Frankia alni ACN14a: one gene and its partner. The protein of the gene in region 1 binds, or shares a complex with, the protein of each later gene. Links are inferred from orthologs where the notes say so. Each region holds a gene or a part of one and is shown on either strand. Other genes may lie near its edges. The genes, in order: secA and secY.

Region 1 (15,277 bases):
GCGCTGGCGCTGGATCTGCGCCACCCACCGCCGGACGAGCGCGGAGGTGTCGGGCGGCGCCTCGCTGAGCTTCTCCAGGTTCAGGACCGTGCGCGGACGACGCTCACGCGGGGGAAGCTGGTCCTCGCTGGGCAGCAGCGCCGACACCGGCACGCCGTAGAACCCGGCGAGCTCGGAGAGCTGGTGAACGCTGATCATGCGGTCCCCGCGCTCATAGGAGCCGACGGCGGCGGTCTTCCAGCGGCCCCGCGACTTCTGCTCGACCCCCTGGAGCGACAGCCCCTGCTGTATCCGTATCGCCCGCAGGCGGGCGCCCACCGCCTTCGCGTACTCCCGGCTCACCCGACACACCCCCTAGCCGTCTCGCCCGAGCATCCCCGTGCCTCCGGTTCCCCGGACACGGTTGCGGCCGCGCTCCGGATGGCACCTTCGAGGCCTGCTCAACACTAACGTAACGTTGCCGAAAGGGGACCCTCACGCAGACATACATTGCATCACGCTATGCAGCATAACTGCGTCGTTCTTTTGGTTCTTACTTCACAGCGCATCATACTGATGCCTTTTCGTGGCCGATCTGCTGCCACTAGAAGCATTGAGTAAGATCCCCTTCACTTCTTGACCAGAACCGTTCCACACAGCGATGCCCACGAATCGCTCGCTGTAACCACGCCCGCTACACATTCATGACGAGACGAATACTTTATGTCACGGTTATGCCGAGGGCGTAACGGTGCGTTGCCACAGTCCGGTCCAGCCGGCCACGCTCATCGGCACCCAAGGCACCCACCGGCACTCACTGGCACTCACTGGCACTCACCGGCCGACGATCACCTAGCGCGGCTGGCGCCGGAACCCGCTGCGGCGCCGACGGCCGACCGCGGGCCGCCCGGCCAGCCGGGCGGCCAGATCCCGGATCGCCAGCCGGGCCGGGGAGGTGGGGGCGATGTCCCGCAGGAGCTGACCGGCGACCTGTGCCGCGTCCAGCCCGGCGAGGTCATAGGGCACGAGCGCGACCGGCTCGGTTCCGGTGTGGCGCAGGATCGCCCGGCCGACCTCCCGGGAGGGGTCGCCGCCGACGACCGAGGCCCGCAGCCGGTTGACCACCACGAGCGGATCGGCCGCCGGGACCGTCTCCCGCAGATCGGCCAGTCCGCGGACGAACCGGACCAGACCGACCGGCTCCGCCGAAGCGACCGCGAGGACGATGTCGGCCGCCTCGAGCACAGCGAGCGTCGCGCCGTTGCGCCGCGGCGCCGCGGTGTCGAACGACAACTCCTCGTCCGTCTCCAGGCAGAAGCCGCAGTCCACCACCACGTAGGACGCCAGCCGCCGGGACATCGACAGCACCGTCTCGATGGACGCCGGACGCAGCTCGGGCCACCGCGACGGCCGGGAGATGCCGGGCAGCACCCGCAGGCCCTCGCCCAGATCCCGGCACAGCACCGCCAGTCGCGGCACGTCGAGCAGGCCCTGGTTGGCGGACCGAGCCGCGGCGGCCAGGCCCGGCGCCTCCTCCAGCAGGCCGACGAGCTGGCCGATCGCCCCGCCATAGGAGTCGGCGTCCACCAGCAGCGTCGAGGCTCCCAGTGCCGCGATCTCGGCGGCGAGGCACAGCGCGATCGTCGTGCGCCCCGGCGCTCCGGCCGGCCCCCAGACCGCGATCACCCGGCCGTCACCGGCCTCGGCGAGGCCGAGGCCGTCGGTGCCGGTGCCGGCCGGGGCGAGCTGCCCGAAGCCCAGCATCGGCTCGCTGTAGGAGGAGGCTGCGGGCCAGGCCGCCGGGGCGGCGGCGTGGGACGCCAGGGCTCGGGAGGCCTCGACGACGGCGCCGGCGACCACCTCGGCGGTGGCGTCGGCGGGGATGACCGCGGCGACGCCGAGCTGGCGCAGACGGCGGTCCGCATCCTCGTCCCCCGGCGCGATCAGGCCGACCACCGCGATGCCCGCCATGGCCAGCCGGGTCAGCGCATCGCGGTCCAGCCGGCGCAGATCGGCCGACAGCAGCGCCGCACGCGCCGCTCCGGTCGTCGCCGCGGCGAGCAGGTCCGGCAGGTCGACGCAGCGGCGGACGACGGTGACGCCGAGATCGCGGCGATCGAAGGCCGAGACCAGGCCGGCCTCGACCTCGGAGTCGGTCACCGCGGTCAGGATCGGCAGACTCACCGGCCGTACCCCGCCACGGAGGTCGGTCCGGTCGAGCCGACGCCGCCGCGGGAGTCCCGTTCGAGCTTCACGACGTCGACCCGCTCGCTCTGGGACGCCGCGACGGCCTGGATCGCATTGTCAATCGGCACGCGCAACGTCAGCGACCGGTCACCGCTGGCCAGCTTCTCCAGCCCGACGAACTCGACGTCGTGCAGGACCAGCGACTCGGCGCCGGCCCCCACGGCCGGCGCCGGCTGGTTCGTGCGATCGCCGGTCTGGTCGCCGGTCTGGTCGCCGGAGCCGGTGGCCGCCGCGGACCCGGCGGAGAACACGTACACGTCGACGTGGTCGCCGGGCTCGAGGGCGGGCAGCCGGCCCGCCTTGACGATGACAGGGACCAGCCTGGTGGACTGCGTGTTCCGCCCGGCGAAGTCGGCCCCGCTGACCAGCTCCCCGGCGTCGACGGGCCGGGCGAGGGTGGCACCGGTCAGGTCCCGCAGCCGGCCGCCCGGGTAGTAGCGCCCGGACGTCCGGGCATCGAGCCGAGCGGACACCGTGGTCAGGTCCCCCGCCACGATGACGTGCCCGGCGGGCAGGCTGCCCTTCGCCACCACCCACTGCCGGGTCGCGTCCGCCGACGCGAACAGCCGCGCTCCCACGACGACCGAGACGAGTACGAGCAGCACCCCGACGAGCAGCCGGGAGTCCCGCCAGCGCCGCCGGGTCAGCCGGCGGGCGGGAGGCGAGCCCGGCGGGGGCGCCTCGGAACGGACCGGCGCCGCGGCGAGCTCGGTCACCGGGAGACCTCCCTTTTCTCCTGGCCGGACCATGGGTGCACGTTCACACCTTTCGGTCGCAGAGCGTACGCGGTCGAAGGCCCCGAACCCACCGAAACCGGCGAGGATTCCGCTGCGGAACGCCACCGTCGACGGTCGGTGTCCATCGACCGCCCGCGCGCAGCGACATCCCGGGTGTCCTGAGCTCACCTGTTGGACGCGCAGCCGGCCCGGTGCGATGCGCGCCGGGACGAAGCCACGCGAATTTCGCGTCGCGGGATCCGAGCGCCCCGGCGTACTTCGCCGCTTCGCACCGGTGGCGTCGCAGCTCAGGGGGCCGGCGAGCCCGACGGTCGGCCGGCGACGCCAAGCCCGGGTGGTAGCGGACCAGAACAGCCGCGAGCGAGAGCTTTCGGCGGCGTCCGGGCGCAGTTATCCACAAGCTGAGGCATCTGGAGGCGATGAACAGTGGAATCTCTGATACACACGTGAGGAGAGACATCCGCCCTCAGTAGGAGGACTTTGATGAACGACCGCTTCCTTCAGCTGAGCGACGTGGCGGACATCCTCAACATCTCGTCCAGCCAGACCTACGCCCTCGTCCGCTCGGGCGAGCTTCCCGCCATCAAGATCGGTGGCCGGGGGCAGTGGCGGGTGGAGCGCGCGGAGCTGGAGGCGTACATCCAGCGTGCCTATGAGCAGACCCGGGCCTTCGTCGCGGCCAATCCCATGAGCCGCAACGAGGCCGTGCCGGAGGACTGAGTCCGCTGCCGTGCCGCGCAGCGGACCGCGCACCGGGTCATGCACCGGGTCATGCACCGGGCCGGTCAGGGAACGCGGCGCACGTAGGCGATCGCGTCGAGCGGCATCGTCCACCCCGATCGGACCCGGCCGCGGCGGGCGAACTCGCCCACCGCGTGCTCGGCGACCTCCAGGAAGTCCGCCCCCACCCGGACCGGCGTGCCGTGCAGGCTCGTCCCGTCCACGAACAGCAGCGTGCACACGGAACGGTCCCGGACGAGCCCCCGCAGCACGTACCGCAGGTCCAGCTTCGCGGCCAGCGGCCCCTCGTGCCCCGGCTGGGCGGAGACGACCGGCAGGTTCTCGACCGCGAGCAGCGAGCGCATCGGCACCAGCACCTCCGTCGCGCCGGGCTCCGCGAGCAGGAACCAGTCCATCCCCAGCGCGGACAGCGTGCCGTGCAGCGTCTCCGGCGCCCGTTGCCCGCCCAGCACCCGGCAACGCGCCGGGTGTCCCACGACCGGCCGCAGACGATCGATCAGCCGCAGGTAGGCGGCCTCTCGGCGGCTGCGGTCGGCGAGCTCGGCGGCGAGCTCGGCGGCCTCGTTCGCCTCCCACTGCAGCTCGAGGTCCGCGAACAGGTCCTCCCAACGCATCGGGTCTCCTCCCGTACGGGTACGTTCCGCTGCACACCGGGCGACCCGATCCCTCACGCACGACGCAAGCGGGATTGACAGTGGGACGCCAGAGGTTTACACAACCAAACATAGGCAAACGAAGTCGTTCGACGACATCCGGCAGACAGGAGCAGCGACGATGATCGCGGGAGCGGCTCGGCGGACGCTGGCGCTGTTCGCCGGCGCGGCCGGAGCCGCGGGCACGGCGATCATATTGATCGTCTTCGGCCCCCGGCTCGCGGACCTGCCGGCCGGCGTCGGCGACGTGCCGGACTGGTTCACCGCGGCGCCCGAGCAGGCCCTCGTCACGGTCGTCGGCGCGGTGGCGTGGCTGTGCCTGCTCTGGCTGTGCCTGGGCGTCCTGCTCGGCGTGGCCGCCGCGATCCCGGGCGGCGTCGGCCGGCTCAGCGCGGCGCTGGCCCGCCTGGTCCTGCCCCGCGCAATGCGCCGGATGATCGAACTTGGTCTCGGCGTCACCCTGGTCGCCGGCGTCGCGCCGGTGATGGCGGCGATGCCCGCCGCGGCCGCCGGCGGCCACCCGGCGATCGGGGTCGGCGTCACGGCACCGGCGACCTTCCCCGATCTCGGCCGCCCGGCGGCGATCGGTCTCGCCAGTGCGGCGGCGCCGGCCTCGGGTCACGCGACCGGCCTGCCGGCCCTGGACCGCCCGGCCGCGACGGCGCCCGTCGCGGCCCCGCCCGGCGCCGCCCCGCCCGGCGTGGTCGGCGCCCGATCCGCCGGCTCCGGGCCTCAGGTGCAGGGCGTGGCCTACCACGGCGAGGCGGCCCGTCCGGCGTCGGCCTCGCCCGGCGCGGCCGGGCTGCCCGACCTCGACCGTCCGGCCCCGGACCCGGCCCCGGCCCCGGCCACATCCGAGCTGCCCGATCTCGAGCGCCCCGCCCTCGATCGCCCGTCCCCGGCCACACCCGAGCTGCCCGATCTCGGCCGCCCGACCGCCGCCGCCCCGGACCCCACCCGGGGCACGGACGTCAGCCCGACGATCTCCGTGCCGGGCCTGGGTGAGGCCATCCCCGTCGTCGACCTGCACGCAACCACACCGGCGTCGACCTCCTCGACGCCGCCTCCCTCTCCGGACGCCGCCCACAGCGGCGCTCCGGCGGCCCCTGACCCCGGCCCCCCCGTCCGGCTCACCGCGGCACGCACGTCGGTGAGCTGGCCGGATCTCGAGCGCCCGGCCACCGATCCGCCGCTCACCGCGGCGCCGTCGACGGCACCGACCGGCCCGGCCCCCGCCGGCGGTGCCTCGACGGCGCCCGAGCCACGACCCGCCTCCTCAGCACCGGCACGCGACCCGCTCGTCCCGTCCTCCCATCGCGGAACCGGCGTTCCGGCCAGCCCGTCGGGCACCGGCCAGTCGGCCCGCGCCGGTGAGGCCGAGGAGGTCGTCGTCCTGCGCGGGGACAACCTGTGGACGATCGCCGCCCGTCATCTCGGCCCCACCGCCACGCACGAGCAGATCGCGGCCGAATGGCCCCGCTGGTGGGCCGCGAACTCCGACGTGATCGGCCACGACCCGAACGTGATACTTCCCGGCCAACGACTCAGACCGCCATCCGGGCCCTGACCCCGCCCGCCACCATCGGAGCCTGCCGTGACCGCCACCTGTGCCCTGCCCCTGCCCCGGCGACCACACCACTCGGTCCCCGGCATGCGGCTGCTCCCCGTCGCCCCGAACGAACCCCCCTACGACGACGAGATCGAGCCCGCCGCCGCAGGCGGCCGACCGGCTCACGCTCGGATCCGACCCGCCCGGCGAGCCGGCGGTGCCACCGACCGGTCAGGCCGGCCGGCGCCGGCTCCCGGCGGGAGCGGTCACCGCCGCGGCTCCGGCGGCGGCGGAGGCGGACGTTCAGCCCCTCCCCCCGCAGGCCGGGCCCCCGACCATCCGGACACCGACCATCCGGGCATCGACCGGCCGGACACGGCTGTCCCCGACGCGGCCGTTGATGGCTCGATCGGCCCTCACGGCGCCGAGGAGCGGGCCGGTGGCGGCTCCGCGGGCGTGGACCGCTCGCCCCGGCAGCTCACCGTGCCGGAGCAGGTCTTCACCGAGGCCGGCCCGGCGCAGGGACCGCCCTCGAGCGATCTGCCCGCGACGGGACGCCGGGCGGCTCGCAGCCCGGCGGCCGGCCGGCCGGCCGCGCCCGCGCGGGAGGCCGCGGTGATCGTCGTCCGGGCCATCGTCGAGGCGCTCGGCGGCGTGCGTCCCGTGGCCCACCTCGCCGGATGGACGACGCCCAGACTTCAGCACGATCTCGAGCGCATCGCCGCACAGCTCGGCGACCGCCGCCGCCGCGGCCAGGTGCGCAGTGTGCGGGTGAGCGAACCGCGACCCGGCGTGGCCGAGGTGTCGGCGGTGATCAGCCGCGGCGCGCGGGCGGCGGCGCTGGCACTGCGGATGGAGGCCGCCGGCGGCCGGTGGCGGGTCACGACTCTGCAGGTCGGCTGACCGCGCGGCGACCCGGCGCCGGCTTGTCGGCCGTCGGGCAGCGGGGTTGCCCGCCGTCCGACGGCCGAGACCGAAAGTGCTGGTAGCGCGTTTCCTACTCGGCCTCGGCGTTGCGCCGTGCGGGATCGCCGTGGCACCGCTTGTACTTGCGACCCGAGCCGCACGGGCAGGGCGCGTTGCGAGCGGGGCGGGCGCTCGCCCCCGCCGCCGACCCACCGGCGGGCCCACGGGCCGCTCGAGCCGCACCGCCAGCGACTGGCGACTCGGCACCCGAGTCCAGGATGGTGACTGGTCCGGCGCCGCCGTCGACCGACGGCGCGGTGTAACGGAGCCCGCCGGTCGGACGGCGCGGCTCCAGGCCCTTGACGAAGACCGGCGGCGCGGCAGGCGGCGCCGGCGCGGCCGGGACCTCTGGTGGAGTCCGGCGCGCGGCCGCCCGGTCGTCCTCGGCAGCATCCGGCAGGGCCAGGGGCGCGACCGCGGCGGGCAGGGCGGCGGCTCCCGCGGGGGGCGCCGGAGCGACGGCGACGTTCTCCGCGGGCGCCGCCTCGGTCTCCTGGCCGGCGATCTGGACCTCGACGTTGAACAGGAGGCGGACGGACTCCTCCTTGATGCCCTCCATCATCGTCTGGAACATGTCGAAACCCTCGCGCTGGTACTCCACCAGCGGGTCGCGTTGTCCCATCGCCCGCAGGCCGATGCCCTCCTGCAGGTAGTCCATCTCGTACAGGTGCTCGCGCCACTTGCGGTCCAGCACGGCGAGCACGACTCGCCGCTCCAGCTCACGCATGATCGGCTCGCCGTCTGCACCTTCGCCGAGGTCGAGCTCGCGGCGGTCGTAGGCCTCCTGCGCGTCGGCCTGCACATCCTCCAGCAGGTGATCGGTGGTCAGCCCGTCGCGGTCGTCGGTGTCCGGTGCCTCCACGCCGACCGGGTAGAGCTGGCCGAGCGCGGTCCACAGGGTGTCGAGGTCCCACTCCTCCGGGTAGCCGTCGGCGGTGGCACCGCGCACGTACCCCTCGACGGTGTCGTCGACGAAGTGCCGCACCTGCTCGTGCAGGTCGGCACCGTCGAGGACCTTGCGGCGCTCCTCGTAGATGACGGTGCGCTGCTTGTTCATGACCTCGTCGTACTTGAGGACGTTCTTGCGGATCTCGAAGTTCTGGCCCTCGACCTGGGTCTGAGCCGACCGGATCGCCCGCGTCACGATCTTCGACTCGATCGGGACGTCCTCGGGGATGTTGAGGCGATCCATGATCCCCTCGACGGCGGCCGCGTTGAACAGCCGCATGAGATCGTCGCCCAGGGAGAGGTAGAACCGCGACTCGCCGTGGTCGCCCTGCCGGCCGGCACGACCACGTAGCTGGTTGTCGATGCGCCGGGACTCGTGCCGCTCGGTGCCGAGCACGTAGAGACCGCCGGCCTCGACCACGTCCTCGTGTTCGGTCTTCACCGACTGGCGGGCCTTCTCCAGCGCCTCCTGCCAGGCCGCCTCGTAGTCCTCGGGGGTCTCGATCGGCGAGAGCCCGCGCTGACGCAGCTCGGCCTGGGCGATGAACTCCGGGTTCCCGCCGAGCATGATGTCGGTACCGCGGCCGGCCATGTTCGTCGCCACCGTGACGGCGCCCTTGCGGCCCGCCTCGGCGATGATGGTCGCCTCCCGCTCGTGGTGCTTGGCGTTGAGGACCTCGTGCGGCACGCCCCGCTTGGTGAGCTGCTTGGACAGGTACTCGGACTTCTCCACGCTCGTGGTGCCGACCAGGACCGGCTGGCCCTTCTCGTGCCGCTCGGCGATGTCCTCGACCACGGCGTCGAACTTCGCGATCTCGGTCTTGTAGACGACGTCCGGCTGGTCGTTACGGATCATCGGCTTGTTCGTCGGGATCGGCACCACGCCGAGGGCGTAGATCTGGTGGAACTCGGCCGCCTCGGTCATGGCGGTACCGGTCATTCCGGAAAGCTTGTCGTAGAGCCGGAAGTAGTTCTGCAGGGTGATCGTCGCGAGGGTCTGGTTCTCCTGCTTGATCTCGACCTTTTCCTTGGCCTCGATCGCCTGGTGCATTCCCTCGCTGTAGCGCCGCCCGTGCAGCACCCGACCGGTGAACTCGTCGACGATGAGGACCTCGCCGTCGGTGACGATGTAGTCCTTGTCCCGCTTGTAGAGCTCCTTGGCCTTCAGCGAGTTGTTCAGGTAGCCCACGAGCGGCGTGTTCACCGACTCGTACAGATTCTCGATGCCGAGCTGGTCCTCGACCTTCTCCACGCCGGACTCGGTGATGGCCACCGTCCGCTTGCCCTCTTCGACCTCGTAGTCGACGTCGCGCTCCAGCAGGGGGGCGATCCGGGCAAACTCCGTGTACCAGCGGGTCGGGTTGTCCGCCGGGCCACTGATGATCAACGGCGTGCGGGCCTCGTCGATGAGGATCGAGTCGACCTCGTCGACCACCGCGAAGTTGTGGCCGCGCTGGACCAGCTCGTCGGCGCTCCAGGCCATGTTGTCGCGCAGATAGTCGAACCCGAACTCGTTGTTCGTGCCGTAGGTGATGTCGCAGGCGTACTGGGCGCGACGGACCGGGGGCGGCATCTGCGGGTGGATCACCCCGACGGTGAGGCCGAGGAAACGGTGGACGCGACCCATGTTCTCGGCGTCACGCTGGGCGAGGTAGTCGTTGACCGTGACGATGTGCACGCCCTTGCCCGCCAGGGCGTTCAGGTAGGCGGGCAGGGTGGAGACCAGCGTCTTGCCCTCACCGGTCTTCATCTCGGCGATGTTGCCGAGATGAAGCGCCGCGCCGCCCATGATCTGCACGTCGAAGTGCCGCTGGCCGAGCGTGCGCCGGGCCGCCTCGCGGACGGCGGCGAATGCCTCGGGCAGCAGGTCGTCGAGGGACTCCTTGCCCTCCGCGACGCGCTGGCGGAACTCGTCGGTCATGCCGCGCAGCTCACCGTCGGACAGCCCGGTGAAGTCGTCCTCGATCAGGTTCACCTGCTCGGCGATCGCCTTGAGCTTGCGCAGAATCCGGCCCTCGCCGGCACGCAAGATCTTGTCTAGAACCACGGGCGAAACTCCTCCGGCAGGCATGTCGGCGAGGCACCGACCCCACGATGCTAGCCCCTGGACCGTCCCCCACAACATCCATCCGGACGCGGTTCCTCCAGCCGCGGTCGGCAACGGGCTGTACGAGGTGGGGACGGGTGCCGACGCCCGGGCACGGGGATTGCGTGGACACAAACGAGCAGGACAACGGGGCGATGGCCCGGCGCCCCGCGATGGCGTCATCCACTCCAACGTCCGGGGGCCCCGCGGGGTGCCCGGGCGGGTGGACGGGGGTACGCCGCGTGCCGGCGGTGAACCGGGAGCCGGTAAAAGGAGAGACATGCCGTCTCTCGAACCAGCGGAGATCACCGCCGGCCGCCTGCATCTGCGCCCGTGGCGCCCGTATGACATCGACGCCGTGTACGAGGCCTGCCAGGATCCCGAGATCGGGCGATGGACGCGGGTGCCCACGCCCTACGGACACCAGCACGCAGAGGACTTCGTGGCCAGGCAGGCCCCCGCCGCCTGGGCGAACGGGACCGGCGCGTCGTTCGCAGTCGTCGACGCCACGACCGAGCAGCTGCTCGCCTCTGTCGCCCTGGTGGACATCACCGAGCAGGGCGACGCCGAACTCGGCTACTGGTGCGCGGCGCCGGCCCGCGGGCAGGGCGTGACCTCACAGGCGGTGGCGACCGTGACCCGCTGGGGCTTCGGGGCCCTGGGACTGGACCGGATCGGCTGGCGGGCCCTGGTCGGCAACACCGCGTCCCTCCGGGTGGCCGAGAAATGCGGATTCACGCTGGAAGGGACCCTGCGACACGCCGTGGTGTCAGCCGACGGTCGGCGACTCGACTGCTGGGTCGGCTCGCGACTTGCGGACGACCCGCCGCCGCCCGACGACCCGCGGCGATGACTCAGGTAATCTCGAGTAGTTTCTCCCGAACCGCGTAGACCACCGCTTCCATCCTGGAATGCAACTGCAGCTTCTCCAGAATGTTGCGGATATGGTTCTTCACGGTATTTTCGCTGATGTAGAGCTGCTTGGCGATGTCGCGGTTGTTCATGCCCTTGGCGACGAGGCGAAGCACCTCCATCTCCCGGTCGGTGAGCCGGGGGGTGGGGAGCTGCGGCCGGTCGTCCTTGTTCTTGATCATCGCCGCGAACTCGCTGAGCAGCTTCGACGCCATCGACGGGCTGATCAGACTCTGGCCGCCGTAGACGGCACGAATGTCGGCCGCGACCTCGTCGATGGAGATCTCCTTGAGCAGGTAGCCCATGGCGCCCGCCTTGATCGCGTCGTAGAGGTCGGCCTCCTCGTCACTGATCGTCAACATGACGATCTTCGCGCTTGGTACCGCCTCCTTGATGGCGCTCGTGGCGTCGATGCCGCCGCGGCGCGGCATCCGCACGTCCATGAGCACGATGTCGGGAGCCATCTCCTTCGCCATCGTCACGGCCTCGGACCCGTCCGCGGCCTCCCCGACGACCTCGATGTCGACCTCCTGGCCCAGCACCATCTCCAACCCGCGCCGGAACAGTGCATGGTCGTCGACGATGAGCACCCGGATGGGGTTCGCCTCCGATGGCGTCGGCAGCACCTCCTCAGAGCGCTGCTCCTCCACCGTCATCTGACCTCCTTAGGACCACTTTCACCCCGGTCACGCCACCCCACGCGCCTGCGCGCGGGGTGGCGTGCCGTGCACTCCGACACCCGAGGCAAATGGTCCCACGTCAGTCGGTGGGCGTGACCTGCAGATCGTCTAAAGAGCGGCCGAGCTCGCGAACGCGCCGCGATCCTGCGCGGATCGGTCCACGTCATGGTGCGCGTCCAGCGATGCGGCGGCTACCGCACCAGCCGAACCCGAGAGCCTGATCACGCCGTAGTCGTAGCCGACGCGGCGGTAGACGACGCTGGGCAGGCCGAGGTCGACGTCCAGGAACAGGTAGAAGTCATGGCCGACCAGCTCCATGTTGGACAGGGCGTCCTCGAGCGTCATCGGTTCGGCCTCGTGCGTCTTCTCCCGCACGACCAGCGGCTCCTGCTCCGCCCCCTCGCCCTGGCCGGCAGGGCTGTGGGCTGCGGTGAGCGAGTCCGCGGGGGCGGCGACGACCGGGCGCGCCGCGTTTCCCCCGGACGGTGCCGCCTCGGCGACGGGACGCAGGTCGGCCGGCCGCGTGCCCTCCAGTGGCATCAGGCTCTCCAGTGGCACGGAGGTGATACCGGACTGCTTGGCACCGGCGTGGTTGGCGTGGTGACGGACCCGTCGGTCGGCGGCCCGGCGCAGGCGCTCGGCGAGCTTGCCGGTGGCCAGGTCGAGGGCGGCATAGCAGTCGGCGGCGGCGGCCTCGGCCCGGATCACCGGGCCCCGCGAGTACACGGTGAGCTCAACCCGGTCACAGACGTCGGAGAGCCGGGGGTTGTGCTCCTTCGACAGCTCGACGTCGACGCTGATGATGTTGGAGTCCAGCCGCTCCAACTTGGCGAGCTTGGCCTCGACATGATTGCGGAACCGTTCCGGAACCGCGGTGTGCCTGCCCTTGACCACGATGTCCACGCGATCCACCTCCCGTTCGCCAGTCCCGGCGACGCGACCCGCGCCAGCGGCCGGCCGTGCGCCGGTATGTTGTGGCGTCCTCCGGGACACGCCCGGCCTCGGGCCGAGACGATCCACGGACGCCCTGTCCACGGTTGTCGCACCTTCCCGTCGTGCCGTTTGCGGTCGGTCGCCCGCGTTCGCCTCCTTCCCCACTGCGGCGGGCCTACTCCGCCCGTCAGCCCAGCATCCGCACGACGTGTGCGCTACGCCCGGCAGGCATCAGGGCCCGCCGCCGCCCGTTCGTTCGTCCCTTGCGGGCTGACACGGTCGGTGCGTACCGGCAGTTTCACCCCGGCGGACCGTGGATTGCGGGTAGGGCTGCTCTTCCGCGCGTCGGATCGGTGACGGCGACCACGGCGACGGCGGTGGTCCGCACGCAGGCGGCCCGCAGCGCCCGCACCGCCTCCGCCAGCGTCGCCCCCGTCGTCAGCACGTCGTCGACGACGATGACCCGCGCGCCCGCCGGCAATGGCGCACGTCGGCCCACGCGCGCCGGCTTCGCCAGCTCGAAGGCACCGGCGAGATTCGCTGCCCGCGCCGCGACGCCCAGCCCGGCCTGATCGGCGAGCCGGCGCACCGGCCGCAGGATGGGCGCGACGTGCACCCGGTGACCATGGCGGCGCAGCACGGTGGCCGCCGCGGAGCACAGCACTGCCAGATGGTCGAAGCCGCGCCGACGACGCGCCGCCGCGGTCGACGGCACCGGCACCAGCAGGCACGCCGGCAGCGGCGCCGGCGTCACGGAAGCTTCGGCGGGCGCGCCCGGGGCGGCGGGCAAGGCCCGCGCGATCGCGCGGGCCAGCGCGCCTCCCAGCGGCCGAGCGGCATCCACCCGGCCGCGCTCCTTGTAGGCCAGCAGAAGCGACCGGACCCGGCCGCCGTAGCGAGCCACCGCCAGGCACGGCGGCAGCCCTCGCCGCCGCGGGGTGGCCATGGGACCCGCGGCGGCGAGGAAGGCTGGACCGCGCAGCTCCGCAGCGCACGCCGGGCACACCGACGCCCCCCGACCGCCGCAGCCGGCGCACGCCAGCGGCACGACCAGGTCGGTGAGGATTGCCAGGTTCCGGATGAGCAGGGGCAGCAGGGCGCGGGCCATGGAAGGAAGGATCACCGCCCGCCGAGGCGTTCGCCAGCCCCCACGGACGATCTGTGGACAACGCACCCCCCGAGCTCCGGCCGGGCTGTGGACACACGATGGATGCCTACGGAAGGGCAGTCCGGCCCCACTCCCCCGGGACGAGTAGGGCCTCGGAGGGCGGTGGGACGCCGTCTGAGACGATCGACGCTGGACGGATCATCTCCGTGCAGCGGACCGCGTGCGTACAGCCGGCCGGGAGCACATCCGGGCAGGCGATCCCGGCCATGGCCGGCGAAATCCGCGCGCCAACCTCGGCACACCCCCGCCCCAGGGCACAGAATCCTGGCAACGGGGAACAGCCCCGCGCGGCGACCCGCCGCCGGACAGATACCCCCGACCGCGAGACGGCAGGACCGATGAGCGGCGCCCGGCCCACGTGCGACGCCCGAACGACGAGTGGAGACACACCGATGACCGACGGTCCCGGCTGGGCCGCGCCCGGCACATCGTCGCCTCCGGGCGGCGGTTCCGCCGGGCCGTCGTGGGGCGAGCCGCTGCCCCACGACGGGTGGGGGCATCCCGACCAGCCCGCCGGTCAGCCGCCGGCGCCCGTCGGCGCGCCCCCGCCGGGCGGACCGCCCGGATGGCACGGACCTCCCCAGAGCGGACCGCCCGGGCGCTACGGGCCCCCATCTGGACCGCCCGGACCGCCGGGCCCGTGGCGCTGGGGTGCGGCGGCGCCCAAGCCGGGGATCATCCCGCTGCGTCCGCTGGCCCTCGGCGAAATCCTGGACGGCACCTTCGCCACGATCCGGGCGAATCCGGGCGCGACGATCGGGGTCACCGTCGCGTCCGCGGCCGTCGTAGAGACGATCTCCACAGTGGTGGCGATCACCACGGAGAACGCCTCGACCGCCGTGTCGGCACTGGGCATCCTCGCGACCTTCGCACTCGACCTCGTCCTCGGGCTGTTCCTGTCCGGTGTGCTCAGCGTGGTCGTGAGCGAGGCGACGCTGGGTAGTCGCATCGGCCCGACCGAGGCCGTCAAACGGGTCGCCCCACGTCTCGGCGGCCTGTTCGCCCTCACGGTCGTCGTCACGGCGGCGGTAGCACTGGGGCTGGTCGCCCTGCTGGTCGGCGCGGTCGTCGTGGGCATCTATCTGGGACTGGCGACGCCCGCATACATCCTCGAGGGCGGGGGCGTCCGCCACGCACTGCGCCGCTCTGTGACGATCGTGCGCGGCTCCTGGTGGCGCTGCCTCGGCATCCTGGTGCTCTCGACACTCGTCGCGTTCATGCTCAGCGCGGTGCTCACCATCATCACCGCGGTAATCCTGGGGTCGTCGGACGTGTTCGGCGACTTCCTGGGCGGCGATCTCACGATCACCGGCCACATCGTCCAGGGAATCGGCCAGCTGCTGGCCACGACGATCTCCACGCCGATCGTCTCCGGCACCGTCGTGCTGCTGTACATCGACCTGCGGATTCGGCGGGAGGGGTTGGACGTCACCCTCGCCCAGGCCGCCCGGGCCCGCGGGGCCGGGGTGGGGATGCCCGGATGACGCTGGGCGGCCCGGTCACCCGCGACGGCGCCCGGGAGGAGGCACACCGCGAGCTGTCGGACAGCATCTACGGCAACAGCCGGCCGCACTGGTGGAACCGGCTGCTGAGCTGGATCGGTGATCGGATCGCGGACTTCTTCGACTGGATCCTTCCGCACAGCGGGTCGGGCGGTGGCTCCCGCGGCCTCGGGGTC
Region 2 (13,468 bases), 240 kb from region 1 along the record:
AAGAACATCTACTGCGTCATCCGGTCGCCGCACAAGTACAAGGACAGCCGCGAGCACTTCGAGATGCGGACGCACAAGCGGCTGATCGACATCCTTGACCCGACGCCGAAGACGGTCGACTCGCTGATGCGGCTCGACCTCCCCGCCGGTGTCGACATCGAGATCAAGCTGTAAGAGGGGCCGGCGCAGTCATGCTCATCCGCAACTACAGAGGGCTCCTGGGCACCAAGCTCGGGATGACCCAGGTATGGGACGCGAACAACCGCGTCGTGCCGGTCACCGTCATCAAGGCCGGACCCAATGTCGTCACGCAGGTCAAGACGCCTGACTCGGACGGATACTCGGCCGTCCAGCTCGGTTACGGCGAGATCGACCCGCGTAAGATCAACAAGCCGGCCCGTGGGCACTTCGCCACGAGCGGGGTGACGCCGCGGCGCCACCTCGTCGAGCTGCGCACCGCCGACGCCGGCAACTACCGGCCCGGCCAGGAGCTGACCGGCGAGGTGTTCGCCGAGGGGACCGTCGTCGACGTCACCGGCACCTCCAAGGGCAAGGGCTTCGCCGGTGTCATGAAGCGTCATGGCTTCAAGGGCCTGGGCGCCGGGCACGGCGTCGAGCGCAAGCACCGCTCGCCGGGTTCGGTCGGCGGCTGCGCCACCCCCGGGCGCGTCTTCAAGGGCCTGCGCATGGCGGGCCGGATGGGCCACGCGCGCACCACCACGCCGGGCCTGACCATCCACGCCGTCGACACCGAGCGTGGCTTTCTGCTGGTGAAGGGCGCGATTCCCGGCCCGGACGGCGGCCTTGTCTTCGTGCGCAGCGCGGCCAAGCGCCCGGCGCCCGAGGCGATCGCCCCGGCCGCGACCGTCGGCGCCGGTGAGGAGGTCTCGGCATGAGCCCGGTGGCGACCGCATCCGATCCGGATGCCACCACCACGCGCACCGTCTCGGTGCACGCGCCGAACGGCGGTGACGGTGGCAGCGCTGAGCTGCCCGGCGGCGTGTTCGACGTGCCGCTGAACGTCCCGCTGATCCACCAGGTCGTGGTCGCGCAGCTCGCCGCGGCCCGCCAGGGCACCCACGCCACCAAGACCCGCGGCGAGGTCCGCGGCGGTGGTCGCAAGCCGTACCGGCAGAAGGGCACCGGCCGCGCCCGGCAGGGCTCACTGCGCGCTCCGCAGTTCACCGGCGGTGGCGTCGTGCACGGCCCGACCCCGCGCAGCTACGACCAGCGCACCCCGAAGAAGATGAAGGCCGCCGCGCTGCGCGGCGCGTTGTCCGACCGGGCGCGCAACAACCGGGTCCACGTCGTGTCCTCGCTGGTCTCCGGTGAGGCGCCGTCGACCAAGGCCGCGGTGACGGCGCTGCGCACGGTCGCGGACACCCGCCGCGTGCTGGTGGTCGCGAGCCGTACCGACGAGCTGACCTGGAAGAGCCTGCGCAACGTCGCGGCGGTGCACCTGCTCGACCCGGGGCAGCTCAACACCTACGACGTGCTGGTGAGCGACGACGTCGTCTTCACCGAGGAGGCGCTGGCCGCGTTCCTCGCCCGCGACAGCCGTCCGGCGTCGCCCGCTGCGGCCGGGGCGGAGGAGAACAAGTGATTCCCGACCCGCGTGACGTCATCCTGCGGCCGGTCGTCTCCGAGAAGAGCTACGGCCTGCTCGACGAGAACGTCTACACCTTCATCGTGCACCCGGACGCGAACAAGACCCAGATCAAGCTCGCGGTCCAGCAGATCTTCAGCGTGCGCGTCCTGCGGGTGAACACCATCAACCGGCAGGGCAAGCGCAAGCGGACCAAGCACGGCTGGGGACACCGGTCCGCGACCAAGCGGGCCCTGGTGAGCCTGGCTCCCGGTGACACGATCGAGATCTTCGGAGGCCCCGGTGCCTGAGCGCGTGCGCCGCGCCGCGGCGGCGGCCCACCGGTCGACGGGCCAGGGACGGTAGGAAGCCATGGGAATTCGTAGGTACAAGCCGACGACGCCGGGGCGTCGTGGCGCGAGCGTGGCCGACTTCGTCGAGATCACCCGTGACCATCCGGAGAAGTCGCTGGTCCGCCCGCTGCACTCCAAGGGCGGGCGCAACGTCCACGGCCGGATCACCACCCGGCACCAGGGCGGCGGGCACAAGCGGGCCTACCGGATCATCGACTTCCGGCGGGACAAGGACGGCGTGCCGGCGAAGGTCGCGCACATCGAGTACGACCCGAACCGCACCGCCCGCATCGCGCTGCTGCACTACGCCGACGGCGAGAAGCGCTACATCATCGCCCCGGTGAAGCTCAAGCAGGGCGACCAGGTCAGCTCCGGGGTGGGCGCCGACATCAAGCCCGGCAACGCCCTGCCGCTGCGCAACATCCCGACCGGCACCGTGGTGCACGCCATCGAGCTGCGTCCCGGCGGCGGCGCGAAGATCGCCCGCAGCGCCGGCGCCAGCGTGCAGCTCGTCGCGAAGGACGGCCCCTACGCCCAGCTGCGGATGCCCTCGGGCGAGATCCGCAACGTGGACGTCCGCTGCCGCGCCACCGTCGGCGAGGTCGGTAACGCCGAGCAGAGCAACATCAACTGGGGTAAGGCCGGCCGGATGCGCTGGAAGGGCCGTCGGCCCACCGTGCGCGGTGTCGCGATGAACCCGGTCGACCACCCGCACGGTGGTGGTGAGGGCAAGACCTCCGGTGGCCGCCACCCGGTCAACCCGAAGGGCCGTCCGGAGGGACGGACCCGCGCCAACCACAAGTCGTCCGACGCGCTCATCGTGCGTCGTCGCAAGCAGAACAGGCGGCGGTAGTGACCTCACGCACCCGGACCCCGGCGCCCGTGAGCCCGCCGTCCGCCCCCCGTACCCACCGGATCTGAGCAGGAAGGAGGAGACACAGCCATGCCACGCAGTCTGAAGAAGGGCCCGTTCGTCGACGACCACCTGCTCAAGAAGGTGGACGTGCAGAACTCGAAGGGCACCAAGCACGTCATCAAGACCTGGTCCCGGCGCTCCACCGTGATCCCCGACATGCTGGGGCACACGATCGCCGTGCACGATGGCCGCAAGCACGTCCCGGTCTTCATCACCGAGGGCATGGTCGGGCACAAGCTCGGCGAGTTCGCCCCGACCCGGACGTTCCGCGGCCACGTCAAGGAGGACCGGAGGTCGCGCCGTGGCTGACGATCTCGTCGAGGGCCTGACCCGCGCCGGCCTGCCGGGCGCCAAGGCGTCGGCCCGCTACGTGCGGGTCTCGCCGACGAAGGCTCGCCGGGTCGTCGACCTGGTGCGCGGCCGGTCGGTCAGCGAGGCGCTCGACATCCTCCGGTTCGCCCCGCAGGCGGCCAGCGACGACGTGTACAAGGTCGTCGCCAGCGCCGCGGCCAATGCCGAGAACAACCACAGCCTCGATCCCGCCACCCTGTGGGTGGGCGAGGTCTACGTGGACGAGGGGCCGACGCTCAAGCGCATCCGGCCCCGCGCCCAGGGCCGGGCCTACCGGATCCGCAAGCGCACCAGCCACATCACCGTCGTGGTGGAGAGCCGGGAGCCGGTCTCCGCGGCCGGTCGGGGCGCGAAGACGACTAGGAGGGCCCGGTAGTGGGGCAGAAGGTCAACCCGCACGGGTTCCGGCTTGGCATCACGTCGGAGTTCACCTCCCGCTGGTACGCCGACAAGCAGTACAAGGCGTACGTCGGCGAGGACGTGAAGATCCGCAAGATGATGTCGCGGGGCATGGAGCGGGCCGGTATCAGCCGGGTCGACATCGAGCGGACCCAGGGTCGGCTGCGGGTGGACATCCACACCGCGCGCCCGGGCATCGTGATCGGCCGCCGCGGCGCCGAGGCCGACCGCATCCGCGGCGACCTGGAGAAGCTCACCGGCAAGCAGGTGCAGCTCAACATCCTCGAGGTCAAGAACCCCGAGGTCGACGCGCAGCTCGTCGCCCAGGGCGTGGCCGAGCAGCTCTCCAGCCGTGTCAGCTTCCGCCGCGCGATGCGCAAGGCGATGCAGACCGCGATGAAGGGCGGCGCCAAGGGCATCCGGGTTCAGTGCTCGGGTCGCCTCGGCGGCGCGGAGATGAGCCGGTCGGAGTTCTACCGTGAGGGTCGGGTGCCGCTGCACACCCTGCGGGCGGACATCGACTACGGCTTCTACGAGGCCCGGACGAACTTCGGCCGCATCGGCGTGAAGGTCTGGATCTACAAGGGCGACATCGTCCAGAGCCGGGCCGAGCGCGAGGCGCAGGAGGCCCTGCAGCGCCAGACCCGTCGGGACCGCCCGCGCCGCGGGCCGCGTTCCGGCTCGTCCGGCACCACGCAGGGCGGTACCGACGCCGGTCGCGCCGCGGCGCGCAGCGAGCGCCGGGGTCGTGGCGGAAACGCGCCGGCCGCCGAGACCGCTGCGTCCGAGGCAGGCGCGACCGAGTCGACCGCACCCGAGTCGACCGCACCTGAGTCGACCGCACCTGAGTCGACCGCACCTGAGTCGACCGCACCCGAGTCGACCGCACCCGAGACCACCGCGCCCGAGGCCGCGTCGTCGCCGGCCCCGGCGGCCGAGTCGACCGCGCCCGCCACCGCCGCGAGCGAGTCGGCCGCCACGCCGGCCGCCGCCGCGACGCCGGGCACTCCGGAGAAGGCGGAGGAATAGATCATGCTGATTCCCCGGAAGGTCGCGCACCGCAAGCAGCACCACCCCGGGCGGACCGGTGCGGCCAAGGGCGGAACCCGCGTCACGTTCGGCGAGTACGGGATCCAGGCCCTGGAGTCGGCCTACGTGACGAACCGGCAGATCGAGTCGGCGCGTATCGCGATGACCCGCCACATCCGTCGTGGTGGCAAGGTCTGGATCAACATCTACCCGGACCGCCCGCTGACCAAGAAGCCCGCCGAGACCCGGATGGGTTCCGGCAAGGGCTCGCCCGAGTGGTGGGTCGCGAACGTCAAGCCCGGCCGGGTGCTGTTCGAGCTGTCCGGGGTCGCGGAGCCCGTGGCCCGGGAGGCGATGCGGCGCGCGATCCACAAGCTGCCGATGAAGTGCCGTTTCGTGGTCCGTGAAGGTGGTGCGTGATGGCTGTCGCTACCGCGGACGAGCTGCGGAGCCTGTCGGGCGACGAGCTCGTCGACAAGCTCCGGGAAGCCAAGGAGGAGCTGTTCAACCTCCGGTTCCAGGCGGCGACCGGACAGCTTTCCAACAACCGGCGGCTGCGGGCCGTCCGGCGTGACATCGCCAAGATCTACACGGTGATGCGCGAACGGGAGCTGGGTATCACCGGCGATCCGGCGCTGGTCGCCGGTGCGGCGGACGATGACGCGACGCAGTCGGAACGGGCGTGAGGGCAGTGGCAGACGAGACGGCCTCCCAGGAGGCTTCGCAGAACACCGAGGCGGCGGTCGCGGACCGCGGCTTCCGCAAGGTCCGCGAGGGCCTCGTGGTCAGCGACAAGATGACCAAGACCGTCGTGGTCGCGGTCGAGGACCGCGTGCAGCACCCGCTGTACGGCAAGACGATCCGCCGGACGAAGAAGGTCAAGGCGCACGACGAGAACGGCACCACCGGTGTCGGCGACCGCGTGCTGCTGATGGAGACCCGGCCGTTGTCGGCCACCAAGCGGTGGCGGGTCGTGCAGGTCCTGGAGAAGGCCAAGTAGTTCCGGGGCGAGGCGACCTCGGGGGCCAGACGGCCCCCGAGGCGCCCGGCCCGGCGCCCGGGTGACCGGGTCCGACGCAGTACCGGTTGATCAGTAGTACCGGGTGATCAGGAGCGGAAAGTGATTCAGCAGGAGTCGCGACTTCGGGTCGCCGACAACACCGGAGCGCGGGAGATTCTCTGCATCCGGGTGCTTGGCGGCTCTGGGCGTCGTTACGCGGGGATCGGCGACATCATCGTCGGCACGGTCAAGGATGCCCTGCCCGGCGCCGGCGTGAAGCGCGGCGACGTGGTCAAGGCGGTCGTGGTGCGCACCACCAAGGAGCGCCGGCGGCCGGACGGCTCCTACATCCGTTTCGACGAGAACGCGGCGGTGCTCATCCGGGACGGCGGTGACCCCCGGGGCACCCGCATCTTCGGGCCGGTCGGCCGGGAGCTGCGTGACAAGAAGTTCATGAAGATCATCTCGCTGGCGCCGGAGGTGCTGTGACCGTGGCCACTTTGAAGATCAAGAAGGGTGACACGGTCCAGATCATCACCGGCAAGGACCGCGGCCTGAAGGGGAAGGTCATCCGGGCCTACCCCGAGCAGAACAAGGTCCTCGTCGAGGGCGCGAACCGGATCACCCGGCACACCCGGGTCCAGCAGAGCGCTCGGGGCTCGCAGTCCGGGGGGATCGTCACCCAGGAGGCGCCGATCCACGTGAGCAACGTGATGATCGTCGACCCGTCGGACGGACGGCCCACCAGGATCGGGTACCGCATCAACGAGGACGGCACCAAGGTCCGCATCTCCCGGCGCACCGGCGCCGAGCTGTAGGCCGAGCGAGCAGTCGAGCAGTTGGGAATCGAGATCAAATGACTGTGACCACCGAAGACCGGACCACCGGTGCTCGCCCGGTCCCACGGCTCAAGCAGCGGTACCGCGAGGAGATCGCCGCAACGCTGCGGGAGGAGTTCTCCTACCGCAACGTCATGCAGATCCCCGGCGTCGTGAAGGTCGTCGTCAACATGGGCGTCGGCGACGCCGCCCGGGACGCGAAGCTCATCGACGGCGCCGTGCGCGACCTCGCCGCGATCACCGGCCAGAAGCCGGCCGTGCGCCGGGCGAAGAAGTCCATCGCCCAGTTCAAGCTGCGTGAGGGCATGCCGATCGGGGCCAAGGTGACCCTGCGCGGCGACCGGATGTGGGAGTTCCTCGACCGCCTGGTCTCCATCGCGCTGCCGCGCATCCGCGACTTCCGCGGGCTGTCGCCGAAGCAGTTCGACGGCGCGGGCAACTACACGTTCGGCGTCACCGAGCAGTCGATCTTCCATGAGATCGACATCGACCGGATCGACCGGGTTCGGGGCATGGACATCACGGTCGTCACCACCGCGACCACCGACGACGAGGGCCGGGCGCTCCTGCGGGCGCTGGGCTTCCCCTTCCGGGAGAACTAGACAGATGGCCAAGAAGGCACTGATCGAGAAGTCGAACCGCAAGCCGAAGTACGCGGTGCGCGGCTACACGCGCTGCCAGCGCTGCGGCCGCTCCCGCTCCGTGTACCGGGTCTTCGGACTCTGCCGGGTCTGCCTGCGGCAGATGGCGCACCGCGGCGAGCTGCCCGGCATCACCAAGAGCTCCTGGTAGAACACGGGAGCAGCCCGGTCAACACCGGAGCAGCCCGGTAGACCGCTCCACCTCCGCACCTCCCCCCGATCGCGGCAGGCCCACACGACGGCTGCCGGGGACGACCCCCGGCGCCGGCGGGAACCGCCGTGAGAAAGGCGTCAAGCCATGACGATGACCGACCCGATTGCGGACATGCTCACGCGTGTCCGCAACGCCAGCCGGGCGTACCACGACAGTGTGGTGATGCCTCACAGCAAGATCAAGACCCACATTGCCGAGATCCTCCAGCAGGAGGGCTACATCTCCAGCTGGCACGTCGACGACGCGACCCTGGCTGGCGGCGTCGGCCACACCCTGGTCATCGATCTGAAGTACGGCCCGAACCGCGAGCGTTCGATCGCCGGGATCAAGCGCATCAGCAAGCCGGGCCTGCGGGTCTACGCCAAGGCGACGAACCTTCCCAAGGTGCTCGGGGGACTGGGCGTTGCCATCATCTCCACCTCGTCGGGGCTGCTGACCGACAAGCAGGCGGGCAAGCGGGGCGTGGGCGGGGAAGTCCTCGCCTACGTCTGGTAAGGAAGGCGAGCGATGTCTCGGATCGGGCGCCTGCCCATTCCCGTCCCCAGCGGTGTCGACATCACCGTCGAGGGGGCGACCGTTACCGTCAAGGGGCCCAAGGGCACCCTGAGCCACGTTGTGGTCGAGCCGATCGCGGTCAACCGGGAGGAGGGTCAGCTCGTCGTGACCCGCCCGGACGACGAACGTCGGTCCCGCTCGCTGCACGGCCTGACCCGCACCCTGGTCTCCAACATGGTCACCGGTGTCACCGCCGGGTACTCCAAGACCCTGGAGATCGTCGGCGTCGGATACCGCGTCCAGGCGAAGGGCTCCGACCTGGAGTTCGCGCTCGGCTACAGCCACCCCGTCCCGGTCAAGGCCCCCGAGGGCATCCGCTTCGAGGTGCAGACCCCGACCCGCTTCGTCGTCCATGGGATCGACAAGCAGCTGGTCGGTGAGGTCTCCGCGAAGATCCGCGGACTGCGCAAGCCCGACCCGTACAAGGGCAAGGGCGTGCGCTACCAGGGCGAGGTCGTCCGCCGCAAGGTCGGGAAGACCGGGAAGTAGGAGATAGATCATGGCAGTGAGCCTCGGCGCCAGCGCGCGTCGGCGGACCGCGAAGCTCCGTCGGCATGTCCGCGTGCGCAAGAAGGTGGCGGGCACCCAGTCCCGTCCCCGGCTCGTCGTCACCCGGTCCTCGCGGCACATCTACGCCCAGGTCATCGACGACGTCGCCGGCCACACGCTGGCCTCGGCGTCCACCCTGGACGTCACCCTGCGCGGTGGCGAGGGCGACAAGTCGTCCCAGGCCCGCAAGGTCGGCGAACTGGTCGCCCAGCGGGCGAAGGCGGCCGGGATCGATGCGGTCGTGTTCGACCGCGGCGGCCGGACCTACGCCGGTCGGATCGCCGCGCTCGCGGATGCGGCGCGGGAAAGCGGGCTGGACTTCTGATGACCACCCAGCCCCAAGCCACCCAGTTCAGCCAGCACAGGGAGATGTTGTAGATGCCAGGCCAGCAGCGCCGCGGCGGCGGGTCCGGCGGCTCGGACCGTCGGGAACGCCGGGACCGGTCGGGCGGCGGCCCGGCCCAGGAGAAGAACGCCTACGTCGAGCGGGTCGTCGCGATCAACCGCGTCGCCAAGGTCGTCAAGGGCGGTCGTCGCTTCAGCTTCACGGCCCTCGTCGTGGTCGGTGACGCGGACGGGACCGTCGGCGTCGGCTACGGCAAGGCCAAGGAGGTCCCCGCCGCCATCGCCAAGGGCGTCGAGGAGGCCAAGAAGCACTTCTTCAAGGTGCCCCGGATCGGCTCGACGATCCCGCACCCGGTGCAGGGTGAGGAGGCCGCGGGCGTCGTGCTGCTCAAGCCGGCCTCGCCCGGTACCGGCGTGATCGCCGGCGGTCCGGTGCGCGCCGTGCTGGAGTGCGCCGGTGTGCACGACGTACTGTCGAAGTCGCTCGGCTCGTCGAACCCGATCAACATCGTGCACGCGACGGTGGCCGCCCTGCGCGGCCTCATGCGGCCCGAAGAGATCGCGGCTCGGCGCGGCCTGCCGCTCGAGGACGTCGCCCCGCCGGCCATGCTGCGCGCCCGCGCGGCCGGGGCCGGTGTGTGATGGCCAAGCTGCGCATCACGCAGATCCGTTCGGGGATCGGCGGTACCCACAACCAGCGGGCCACGCTGCGGACCCTCGGCCTGCGGAAGATCAACGCCACGACCGTCCGTGACGACCGTCCCGAGGTTCGCGGGATGATCAGGACTGTGACCCATCTTGTCCGGGTCGAGGAGGTGGACTCCTAGCCATGGCCGAACTGACCAAGACCGACAAGGGCGAGACCGCCAGCGGTGCGTCCGCCCAGGGCGACGCCGGCTCGGCGCAGACCGAGCGTGGCCGTGGCCTGAAGGTGCATCACCTGCGTCCGGCGCCCGGCGCCCACCGCAGCCGGATCCGCGTCGGTCGCGGTGAGGGCTCCAAGGGCAAGACGGCCGGTCGTGGCACCAAGGGCTCCAAGGCCCGCAAGCAGGTGCCCGCCCGGTTCGAGGGTGGCCAGATGCCCCTGCACATGCGGCTGCCCAAGCTCAAGGGCTTCAGCAACCCGGCCCGGGTGGAGTACCAGGTGGTGAACCTGTCCACGCTGGCCGAGCTGTTCCCCGAGGGCGGCGAGGTGGCCAAGGCCGACCTCGTGGCCAAGGGGGCAGTGCGCGCCAAGCTGCCGGTGAAGGTGCTGGGCAACGGTGACATCGACGTCGCGCTGCACGTCAGCGCCGACGCGTTCTCGGCCTCCGCGCGAGAGAAGATCGCGGCTGCCGGCGGGAGCGTCACCCAGAGTTGAGACCCCGGGCGAGGGGCGGCCCCACGGCCGCCCCTCGCCCTGCTTGTCCGGGCAGCCCCCGCAACACCCCGGCGCGCACCGGCATCAGACAGGTTCTTCCCGGCCACCGCTGCTTACTGGGCGTGATGTCCGGACGAGTGGACCGGGTGTCCTGTTACAGTCGCCTAACCAACGTCGACCGCCGGCCGACGTAGGCGCTCCGCACAGGGCAGGACGTCCACTCCCCGTCGGTCCGCAATCCCAGCAGGAGGAGCCGTGCTCACCGCCTTCACGCGGGCATTCCGCACTCCTGACCTGCGCAAGAAGCTGCTGTTCACCGTCGGGATCGTGGTGCTGTTCCGGTTCGGCAGCGTCATGCCGTCGCCCGGCGTCTCAACCCGCGCGGTCAACACCTGCCTCAACAGCGCGAGCGCCGACAGCAGCAACGTCTACTCGCTGATCAACCTGTTCAGCGGCGGCGCACTGCTGCAGCTCTCCATCTTCGCGCTGGGCATCATGCCCTACATCACCTCGAGCATCATCATCCAGTTGCTCGTCGTCGTGATCCCCCGCCTCGAGCAGCTCAAGAAGGAAGGCAGCTCGGGCGAGCAGAAGCTCACCCAGTACACGCGCTACCTGACGATCGCGCTCGGCGTCCTGCAGGCGACCGGCATCGTGGCGCTGGCCCGCAGCGGACGGCTCTTCCCGAGCTGCTCGGCCGCCATCATCCCGGACACGAGCCTGTTCCGCGTCGCGACGATCGTCATCACGATGACCGCCGGCACCTCGGTCATCATGTGGATGGGTGAGCTGATCACCGCGCGCGGCGTCGGCAACGGCATGTCGCTGCTGATCTTCACCTCGATCGCGGCGCGGCTTCCCTCCGAGGGCAGCCGGATCCTCCAGGTCGCCGGCGGCGTGGTGTTCAGCCTGGTGATTCTGCTGGGGCTCGCGATCATGGTTTTCGTGGTGTTCGTGGAGCAGTCCCAGCGACGGATCCCGGTCCAGTACGCGAAGCGGCTGATCGGTCGGCGGATGTACGGGGGCACCTCCACCTACCTGCCCATCAAGGTCAACCAGGCCGGGATCATCCCCGTCATCTTCGCCTCCTCCCTGCTCCAGCTCCCGCAGCTCGCCGGGCAGGTCTGGAGCAACCAGGGCTTTCAGGACTTCGAGCAGAGGTATCTCTCTCGCGGGGACCATCCGCTCTATCTCGTGACGTACTTCGCACTCATCATCGCCTTCACCTACTTCTATGTTGCGATCACCTTCAACCCAACGGAGGTCGCGGACAACATGAAGAAGTATGGTGGGTTCATCCCCGGGATCAGACCGGGTAACCCGACGGCGGAGTACCTCAAACACGTCCTAGACCGGATCACTCTCCCCGGCTCGCTGTTCCTCGGGGTGATCACGGTCCTTCCGTTGGCACTGTTGAACCTGACCAAGGACCAGCCGTTCCCCTTCGCGGGCACCTCGGTCCTGATCATGGTGGGGGTGGGGCTGGAAACCGTGAAGCAGATCGAAAGCCAGCTCATGCTCCGCAATTACGAAGGTTTCCTCCGGTAGTGCGCCTCGTACTGGTGGGACCGCCCGGTGCCGGAAAGGGTACGCAGGCCGCGTTCATTGCCCAGGCGCGGTCCATCCCCAAGATCTCGACTGGGGACATCTTCCGAGCGAACGTGCGACAGGGAACCGAACTGGGCGTCAAGGCCAAGACCTTCATGGATGCCGGTGACCTCGTGCCCGACGAGATCACCATCGGGATGGTTCGCAACCGGCTCGCCGAGGACGACGCGGTCAAGGGCTTCCTGCTCGACGGGTTCCCCCGCAACGTTCCCCAGGCCGAGGTGCTCGGGCAGATGCTCGACGGGATGGGAACCCGCCTGGACGTGGTCCTGGAGCTCGTCGTCGACGACGACGAGGTGGTGCGGCGGCTCTCCGGCCGGCGGACGTGCCGCGCCTGCGGCCACATCTGGCATCTCGACTTCGACCCGCCGTCCGTCGAGGGCCTGTGCGACCGGTGTGGTGGCGACCTGTTCCAGCGCGACGACGACCAGGCCGCGACCGTACGCCACCGGCTCGAGGTGTACGCGGACCAGACGTCGCCGCTGGTGGCGTACTACGCCGAGAAGGGCATCCTGATCGGCATCGACGCCACCGGCCCGGTGGACAACGTCACCGATCGGGCGCTCGACGCGCTGCGGCACTACGGGGACTGAGACGTCCGCCGCCCAGCGGGTCCCGCCCTCGCGGTGGGTGGCGGCCGACGGCGGTCCTCGGGGTGGGCGCCGGTGGCTCGGATGATCGTCCGTACTGCCGGCACCGGGTCGACGGTTAGCATCGGGTATCGGACCAGGACACGGACACAGACCGAGGCGAGAGCGTGGCGCGACGAGAGCACGTCCAGATCAAGACCGCGGCGGAGATCGCCAAGATGCGGGTGGCCGGCCTGCTCGTCGCCAAGACGCTCGCCCGGCTGCGTGAGGCGGTCGCCCCCGGCGTGACGACCGCCGACCTCGACGCCCTCGCGGAGAAGACGATCCGCGACGACGGCGGAATCCCCTCGTTCAAGGGCTATGCCCAGCCGCCGTACCCGGCGTCGATCTGCAGTTCGGTCAACAACGAGGTCGTCCACGCGATCCCGACCCGCCGACGGGTGCTGCGCGAGGGCGACATCATCTCGATCGACTGCGGCGCGATCGTGGACGGCTGGCACGGGGACGCTGCGATCACCGTCCCGGTCGGCGAGGTGTCCCGCGAGGCCCTCGACCTGATCGAGACCTGTGAGGGCTCGCTGTGGGCCGGCCTGGCCGCCGCCCAGCTCGGCGGCAAGCTCACCGACATCAGTGCCGCCGTGGAGCGCCACATCCGCCCGCACGGCTACGGCATCGTCGACCACTACGGTGGCCACGGCATCGGCACCGAGATGCACCAGCCCCCCCACGTGCTCAACTACGGCCGGCCCGGTCGCGGCATCCGGCTGGTCGAGGGACTGGCGCTGGCGATCGAGCCGATGATCACCACGGGCTCGCCGGACACGACCGTGCTGTCCGACGACTGGACCGTCGTGACCCAGGACGGCAGCCTCGCCGCGCACACCGAGCACTCGGTGGCGATCACCCCGCGGGGCCCCTGGGTGCTGACCGAGCCCGACGGTGGGGTTGCGCGGCTCGCCGCGCTCGGCGTCGCCTGCGGGCAGCCCGCCGACGCCCCGTCCGGCATCGGCTGAGCCTGTGTTGGCCCTTGACGGATGGGCCACGTACACTCTTCAGTTGGCGGTCTCCTCACGCCGGTGTGCTCCACCGCGTCGATAGCAGTCCTGAAACGTGGCAGTTGCGGTCGGTGGCAGT

The links.
Region 2: the proteins of secA (region 1) and secY are in contact, whole or in part, in a crystal structure (PDB 3DIN), measured with the Thermotoga maritima proteins. The link is inferred for Frankia alni ACN14a from one-to-one orthologs. Residues at the interface, in WP_004082002.1 of Thermotoga maritima: Glu261, Ala262, Arg263, Lys300, Ala301, Arg302, Thr303, Ile304, Ile305, Leu323, Tyr324, Asp325, Pro326, Val329, Ser330, Tyr333, Ile336, Lys340, Phe345, Val349, Glu363, Phe364, Tyr374, Ser375, Gly376, Gly377, Glu393, Ile395, Thr482, Ser483; in WP_004081795.1 of Thermotoga maritima: Glu108, Gly109, Glu110, Glu111, Ala236, Glu237, Arg238, Arg239, Ile240, Thr241, Ile242, Gln243, Tyr244, Ala245, Arg246, Arg247, Val248, Thr249, Gly250, Arg251, Arg252, Val253, Tyr254, Gly256, Ala257, Ser258, Thr259, Tyr260, Leu261, Pro262.

The regions. Positions count from the first base shown.
Region 1 is NC_008278.1:1,402,925-1,418,201, reverse strand. The notes cover bases 6,704-10,205. They hold secA (preprotein translocase subunit SecA), read right to left. Parts: upstream 9,868-10,205; coding sequence 6,904-9,867; downstream 6,704-6,903. Other genes in these bases: FRAAL_RS05715 (GNAT family N-acetyltransferase), read left to right, coding at 10,187-10,205; FRAAL_RS05725 (Rv3235 family protein), read left to right, coding at 6,704-6,809. Also shown: FRAAL_RS05755 (transcriptional regulator), read right to left, coding at 1-342; FRAAL_RS05750 (CpaE/TadZ family protein), read right to left, coding at 832-2,163; FRAAL_RS05745 (SAF domain-containing protein), read right to left, coding at 2,160-2,942; FRAAL_RS05740 (helix-turn-helix domain-containing protein), read left to right, coding at 3,447-3,683; FRAAL_RS05735 (hypothetical protein), read right to left, coding at 3,749-4,318; FRAAL_RS05730 (LysM peptidoglycan-binding domain-containing protein), read left to right, coding at 4,479-5,924; more of FRAAL_RS05725, read left to right, coding at 5,952-6,703; more of FRAAL_RS05715, read left to right, coding at 10,206-10,759; FRAAL_RS05710 (response regulator), read right to left, coding at 10,761-11,474; hpf (ribosome hibernation-promoting factor, HPF/YfiA family), read right to left, coding at 11,607-12,401; FRAAL_RS05700 (ComF family protein), read right to left, coding at 12,730-13,539; FRAAL_RS05695 (hypothetical protein), read left to right, coding at 13,992-15,083; FRAAL_RS05690 (DUF4129 domain-containing protein), read left to right, coding at 15,080-15,277. UniProt on the Escherichia coli protein: Required for protein export, interacts with the SecYEG preprotein conducting channel.
Region 2 is NC_008278.1:1,159,797-1,173,264, forward strand. What follows is about bases 9,578-12,537. They hold secY (preprotein translocase subunit SecY), read left to right. Parts: upstream 9,578-10,391; coding sequence 10,392-11,684; downstream 11,685-12,537. Other genes in these bases: rpmD (50S ribosomal protein L30), read left to right, coding at 9,578-9,603; rplO (50S ribosomal protein L15), read left to right, coding at 9,606-10,136; FRAAL_RS04795 (adenylate kinase), read left to right, coding at 11,684-12,337; map (type I methionyl aminopeptidase), read left to right, coding at 12,502-12,537. Outside these bases: rpsJ (30S ribosomal protein S10), read left to right, coding at 1-174; rplC (50S ribosomal protein L3), read left to right, coding at 192-896; rplD (50S ribosomal protein L4), read left to right, coding at 893-1,603; rplW (50S ribosomal protein L23), read left to right, coding at 1,600-1,896; rplB (50S ribosomal protein L2), read left to right, coding at 1,958-2,791; rpsS (30S ribosomal protein S19), read left to right, coding at 2,882-3,163; rplV (50S ribosomal protein L22), read left to right, coding at 3,156-3,581; rpsC (30S ribosomal protein S3), read left to right, coding at 3,581-4,633; rplP (50S ribosomal protein L16), read left to right, coding at 4,637-5,053; rpmC (50S ribosomal protein L29), read left to right, coding at 5,053-5,319; rpsQ (30S ribosomal protein S17), read left to right, coding at 5,325-5,633; rplN (50S ribosomal protein L14), read left to right, coding at 5,754-6,122; rplX (50S ribosomal protein L24), read left to right, coding at 6,125-6,451; rplE (50S ribosomal protein L5), read left to right, coding at 6,490-7,074; FRAAL_RS04755 (type Z 30S ribosomal protein S14), read left to right, coding at 7,079-7,264; rpsH (30S ribosomal protein S8), read left to right, coding at 7,412-7,822; and 5 more genes. UniProt on the Escherichia coli protein: The central subunit of the protein translocation channel SecYEG. Consists of two halves formed by TMs 1-5 and 6-10.